Linked DNA regions of Pelosinus sp. IPA-1. The protein of the gene in region 1 interacts with the protein of each later gene in a pairwise test. Links are inferred from orthologs where the notes say so. Each region holds a gene or a part of one and is shown in the gene's direction. Other genes may lie near its edges. The genes, in order: tsaE and rlmB.

Region 1 (3,232 bases):
ACAGCAGTAGTCTGATTTCAGATTACTGCTGTTGCCTATATACAAGAATGGTGCATTAAAAACTTAGATAAATGGTGATGATAATAGGTAAGCTTTAAAATTCGGGGAGAATAATAAAAAGATGCAGGAATTTTTTACTATTAAGCAGAATCGTTATATATTTATACTGGTTGGGTGGTGACTAAAATGGAGCTGAAGCAATTAGGGGAATTTGCCTTAATTGATCTAATAAAGAAAGATACAATTAAAAATAAGGGGAATGTTGTGTTAGGAATTGGTGATGATGCAGCTGCCCTTTTGCCAAGTCCTGGTCAATTGCAATTAGTAACAACAGACATGTTAGTAGAGCAAGTTCACTTTGACTTACGTACAACCACCCCTCGGCAGCTAGGATATAAGGCCATCGCTGTAAATTTAAGCGATATTGCTGCAATGGGCGGAAGCCCTAGACATGTAGTTGTATCGATTGCTTTACCCAAGCATTTGTCGGTAGATTTTGTCGTTGCGTTATATGAGGGTGCGAAAGAAATTTGCGAGGAATTTAACGTTAATATTGTGGGTGGCGATACTGTAGCAAGCCCTCAAGGGCTCATTATTAATGTAACTGCAATGGGAGAAGTAGCGCCAGAAAAACTGCAAAAACGATCAGGAGCCAGTGTGGGAGAGCTGCTTGTAGTGACTGGCACCCTTGGTGACTCAGGCTGTGGATTAGATCTTTTGCAAAAAAAAGAATGGAAAAAGTACGATTTCTTTATGCCATTAGTAACAAAGCATTTAGTACCGTTACCTCAGGTAGAAGCAGGTGGAAAATTAGCCTCTTTCGGGACAACCAGCATGAATGATATTAGTGATGGTTTGGCAAGTGAAGTAAATGAGATTGCTAAAGCTAGTCAGGTAGGAATGAGAATCTATAAAGATAAGATTCCATTATCTTCTGAATTGAGAGATGCATCATCTAGATTGGATAAATCTGGGATTAAATATGCTTTGTATGGTGGTGAAGATTATCAGCTAGTCTTTACCATTTCATCTGAGAATTTTAAATTACTATCGCAAGGTAGTGATAGGTTAAACCTAACGGTTATTGGTGAAGTGGTTGAAGAACAGCAAGGGGTGAGACTTGTTTCTGAGGATGGCAAAGAAACTCTGTTAGAACCAAAGGGATACAATCATTTCCGTTAAGCGAGGTAATTAGGAGGAACAATTTCTTATGTTAGAATTTAAAACAACCTCGCCTGAGGAAACCTTTGCATTTGGGCAATGTTTAGCAAAGGTATTATCGGCGGGACAGGTAGTATGTTTAGTAGGGGATTTAGGAGCAGGAAAAACTCTATTGGTACAAGGACTGGCAGCTGGATTAGATATACAGGATGCCATAAATAGTCCAACTTTTACTATTTTGAATGTATATGAAGCCAAGTTTCCTGTATATCATTTTGATTTATATCGATTAGAGGATGCAGAAGAATTATATGATATTGGATTCTATGAATACACAGAGGGTGATGGTCTTTCCATTATCGAATGGCCAGACAAATTCCCAGATCAATTGCCTGACGAATATTTATGGATTGAAATAAATTCGGATTTTGTAAATAATGGCGGTAAGGTAAATGAGCGGGTGATTCGTATTTCTGCTCTTGGTACTGCTTATGAACACATTTGTGAGGAGCTGAAACAGATATGCCCATTCTTGCCCTAGACACAGCTACCTTAGTATCCAGTGTCGCTTTGGCGACAAATGATACATTGTTAGCAGAGATTACATTACAAACAAAAAAAACGCACTCAGAATTACTAATGCCTCATATAGTCAAACTACTAGATATGGCAGAAGTAGGAAAGAGTGATATTAAAGCAGTTGCTGTTAGTATTGGCCCAGGGTCCTTTACTGGCCTGAGAATTGGTTTATCAACGGCGAAAACCCTGGCTTATGCTTTGAATATTCCTCTTGTAGGGGTGCCAACTTTGTCTGCGATGGCCTATGGTTGTCCAGTACCAGGTGTGATTTTAGCTCCTATGCTTGACGCACAAAAAGGCAATGTATACCAGGCATTATTTGAATGGCAGCAGGGTGAGCTAAAGGAAATTGAACCTGCAATTGTAATCCATGTAGATGACGCATTGGAAAAATTAAGCCAGCTGGATCGTCCCGTTATTTTACTTGGAGAATCCGCTGTGATGTATAGAGAAAAAATAAAGCAGATAGGGAAAAATTTAATAATAGCAGCACCTCATATTATTATTCAACGAGCAAGCAGCGTGGCTGGCTTAGGTCATAAATTAATAGCACAAGGCATACAGCATGATGTTATGAATTTGGAACCTGTATATGTTAGACGTTCAGAAGCTGAGGTGTTGTGGGAACGTCGTCATGGAATCACAGTATGAATTCAATTTCCATAAGACGTATGAATGCCTTAGATATTGATGGTGTACTCTTTGTGGAACAGCAGTCATTTACTACACCTTGGTCACGTGAGGGATTTGTTAATGAAATAAACAATGATTTATCCTATTACTTAGTAATGGTTGAAGCAGGTCAGATTATTGGATATGCGGGTATGTGGCTCATTGTTGATGAAGCGCATGTTACCAATGTGGCAGTTTTACCAACACATCGAGGGAGAAAACTCGGAGAACAGTTAATGACTGCTCTTATTGAGCATGCTAAAAAACGGGGAGCCCTTCGAATGACACTAGAGGTGCGTGCATCAAATGAGGTTGCTCAAAATCTGTATGGGAAATTCGGTTTTGTGCCCCAAGGGAGAAGGCGTAATTACTATGTTGAGACAAAAGAAGATGCAATTATTATGTGGTGCGATTTCCCGTAAAAAAAGAGCCACTTGCGTGGCTAATAGGGTGATTGATGATACTTACAATATGTAGCAGATAATAAAAGTGTGACAATACTTTTAGATTGTGTCAGATAGAAGAAAAGATGGAGGCCATTGTTTTGGAAAAAATGCAAGAAAATCACAAACCTTGTTTAACACTGGCTTTAGAAACCAGTTGTGACGAAACATCCGCAGCCGTAGTGGCTGATGGGCGTGTAATTTTATCAAATGTCATTTCCTCTCAAGTACCAGTACATCAAAAATATGGAGGGGTAGTTCCGGAGATTGCCTCTCGTAAACATATCGAAAATGTGATTCCTGTAGTTGACCAAGCTTTGCGTGACGCAGGTGTAACATTTAACGATATTTCAGCTATCGGTGTTACTTATGGTCCA
Region 2 (3,191 bases), on another replicon or contig:
TTTCTGCTACCATGCAAGCTGTAGCTTTCCAGTCTTTAGAGAGTGGGCTGACAGAGCAGGAAATGAGCATAGTTAAACGTGGGCGAAATGCCAAATCAACAGTGCCGAAAAGTGCCACCGTGGCTGAATATCGCAACAGTACAGGTTTTGAGGCACTATTAGGTTATCTGTATTTAGGAAAAAATTACGAGCGTTTGTCAGAACTTGTGGAAAAAGCATTTGCGGTTATTTCCCGGGAAATGACAAAGACTGCTAAAGATAGCGGGGGGAAGAAATGAAAGTAAAAATGATATCTCATACTCCTGATCCAGAAAGGATGGTGGCAATGTCTGCCCGGCTTTGCTATTCGCCAGTTGGGGCAGAAGATTTAGTAGAAACTATGTCTACCACGCAAGTAGAAAAGCTAGTTAGTAAAATTGTCGAAATGGAACATCTATCAACATTAGAACACGTAAGTTTTACTTTTGCCATAGAAGGTGTGTCACGTGTACTAACCCATCAATTGGTTCGTCACCGGATTGCATCTTATTCCCAACAATCCCAGCGTTATGTTAGTGAACATGATTTTGAATATATCCTGCCGCCGACAATTGCATCGAATGAGGTTGCTAAAGAGAAGTTTGAACAGTTAATGCAACAAATTCGTAGTACCTATAATGAATTGGTTGACCTAGGTGTCCATAAAGAAGACGCTAGATATTGTTTGGCTAATGCTGCAGAAACTAAAATCGTTGTAACGATGAATGCTAGAACCTTATTGCACTTTTTTGAACTTCGTTGTTGTGCAAGGGCCCAATGGGAAATTAGAAGATTGGCAGAACTGATGTTAGTTGAGGTAAAAAAAGCTGCTCCTTTACTTTTTAAAAAAGCAGGTCCTACTTGCATAACTGGCAATTATTGCAGTGAAGGTGAACTAACTTGTGGTCGTCTCGCTGCAATGCAAGGTAGTGCTAAAAAATAGTCTTAAAATTTTGCTGAACCACAAAGACACAATACCGCTGCCGCGGTACACAAAGAGTAACAGAATGTATAAGCCTCTTTGTGTCCTTTGTGTTTTTGTGGTTCATATGATTTAACGCTAGAATGCAGGACCAAATAAAAGCGTATTTTTAAGTAAATGTACTTAAGCAGAGGTCGGCGGATGTTAGAGTAGTACGTGTTAATACATACCTTATGAGAAAAAGGGAAAAATAGAGTGTCATCAATTGGTGACAGAGAGGGGAAACAGAATGTCAGAAACAGAAGAGTTTATTATGGGACGAAATAGTGTAATGGAGGCATTGAAAAGTGGTCGCCCAATCAATAAGATATTTGTGGCAAAAGGAGAAAGACAAGGTTCTATTCGTGAGGTAATTGCCTTAGCACGTGAAAAACGACTGATAATACAAGAGGTAGAAATAAGTAAGCTAGATGGAATGACAGAAGGGAAAAAACACCAAGGAGTGGTAGCTAGCATACCGCCAGTAGATTATGCAGAATTAGAAGATATTTTATCCAAAGCGACGGCGCCTGAGGAGACACCTTTTCTTGTTTTGTTAGATGAATTAGAAGATCCTCATAACGTAGGGGCTATTTTGCGTACGGCAGATGCTGCGGGAGTACATGGAGTTCTAATGCCAAAAAGACGCAGCTGTCCTTTATCAAGCACTGTAGCCAAGACTTCAGCTGGAGCTGTAGAATATGTACCTGTAGCTAGGATTGGAAACGTGTCTCAAACATTAGAAGAATTAAAAAAGTCGGGTATGTGGATCGTTGGGGCTGATATGGACGGAGAAAAGAATTACTATGATGCAGATTTGACTGGACCAATTGTTGTAGTTGTAGGGAATGAGGGCAAAGGCATGGGACGTCTAACAAAAGAACATTGCGATTTTGTAGTGCGCATTCCCATGTTAGGCAAAATTAGTTCCTTAAATGCCTCTGTAGCTTGTTCTTTATTATTATATGAGGTTGTCAGACAACGGGAGATGAAAAAATAAGTGAAAAATACGTGGTTAGGGATGACCGCGCTTGGCATGGTGCTAATAGGCTTTTTAGGTTCGCTTCTTTTTATATCGTTTTATCCTAATGTATATAAAGGGGTGGCTGTAGAAGGGGTAGATATTAGTGGACGTAGTCGAGAAGAAGTAGCTGAATTATTAGCAACATGGAGAAAAGAGTATCATAATAAATCAATTATGGTATATCATGACGGAACAAAAGTGAAGGTAGATGCCAGCAGCATTGATTTAGATATTGATGTGGATACTACCTTGGATGAGGCTTTACGTTACGGACGGACTGGAACCTGGTGGGAAAGAATAAAAAAAATTGGGACAAGTTTGCAGGAAGGCTATCCTATTTCTCTTGCCATCAAGTATAATAAAGATAAATTGAATAACCTGTTTGAAGAATGGAGAGGGGCGATTGAACGTCCCGCTCGTAATGCTACTTTTAGTATGGTAGCAGGAACCATCATTCCTCAAGAACAGGGGTATAGTCTGGAGTCAGATGCATTGGAGCCTCTTATCCTTGAGACTTTTAAGAAATCAGATAACAACGTTGTTACGTTACCAGTAAAAATTCTCTATCCTAAAATAACAGTGGATGATATCGCATCTACTGGTATAAAGAAAATTTTGAGTAGTTACACGACTACTTTTAATAAGCAAGATACCAATCGTACCGCTAACATACAGTTGGCGGCTTGGAAAACCAATGGAACGATGTTGGAGTCGGGTAAAGCTTTTTCTTTTAATGAGATAGTTGGTCCACGAGAAAAGGAATACGGCTTTAAGGAAGCTCTTGAAATTGTCGACGGGGAGTTTGTTCCAGGCGTTGGTGGCGGTATATGTCAAGTATCCTCAACCCTGTATAACGCGGCTATCTTGGCAAATCTAAAAATCACGGAGAGGTATAACCACTCAAAGCCTTTGTCTTATGTACCCTTAGGGCGGGATGCTACAGTAGCATTTGGTACTTTGGATTTTAAATTTGTCAATAATACACCTGGACCTTTACTTGTTATGGCAGAAGTAGTAGGAAATAAACTAACAGTAGGTATTTTGGGACAGCAGCCTTTACAAGAAAAAATAGAAATTAGGACGCAAGAGCAAGAGAAACTTCTACCATCAATTATAAAAAAGCAAGATGATAGTTTATATATTGGAGAAACATTAGTAGATAAAGAGGGAAAGCCAGGTTATGCAGTA

Evidence for each region.
Region 2: the proteins of tsaE (region 1) and rlmB interact in binary tests that used the Escherichia coli proteins (3 or more experiments, as listed by UniProt). The link is inferred for Pelosinus sp. IPA-1 from one-to-one orthologs.

The regions. Positions count from the first base shown.
Region 1 is NZ_BSVC01000001.1:656,849-660,080, forward strand. Bases 58-2,956 are described here. They hold tsaE (tRNA (adenosine(37)-N6)-threonylcarbamoyltransferase complex ATPase subunit type 1 TsaE), read left to right. Parts: upstream 58-1,210; coding sequence 1,211-1,702; downstream 1,703-2,956. Other genes in these bases: thiL (thiamine-phosphate kinase), read left to right, coding at 187-1,182; tsaB (tRNA (adenosine(37)-N6)-threonylcarbamoyltransferase complex dimerization subunit type 1 TsaB), read left to right, coding at 1,684-2,391; rimI (ribosomal protein S18-alanine N-acetyltransferase), read left to right, coding at 2,388-2,834. Also shown: tRNA (adenosine(37)-N6)-threonylcarbamoyltransferase complex transferase subunit TsaD, read left to right, coding at 2,966-3,232. UniProt on the Escherichia coli protein: Required for the formation of a threonylcarbamoyl group on adenosine at position 37 (t(6)A37) in tRNAs that read codons beginning with adenine.
Region 2 is NZ_BSVC01000017.1:5,911-9,101, reverse strand. The notes cover bases 247-3,104. They hold rlmB (23S rRNA (guanosine(2251)-2'-O)-methyltransferase RlmB), read left to right. Parts: upstream 247-1,229; coding sequence 1,230-1,979; downstream 1,980-3,104. Other genes in these bases: QSJ81_RS25020 (VanW family protein), read left to right, coding at 1,980-3,104; thyX (FAD-dependent thymidylate synthase), read left to right, coding at 275-961; QSJ81_RS25035 (Mini-ribonuclease 3), read left to right, coding at 247-278. Outside these bases: more of QSJ81_RS25035, read left to right, coding at 1-246; more of QSJ81_RS25020, read left to right, coding at 3,105-3,191. UniProt on the Escherichia coli protein: Specifically methylates the ribose of guanosine 2251 in 23S rRNA.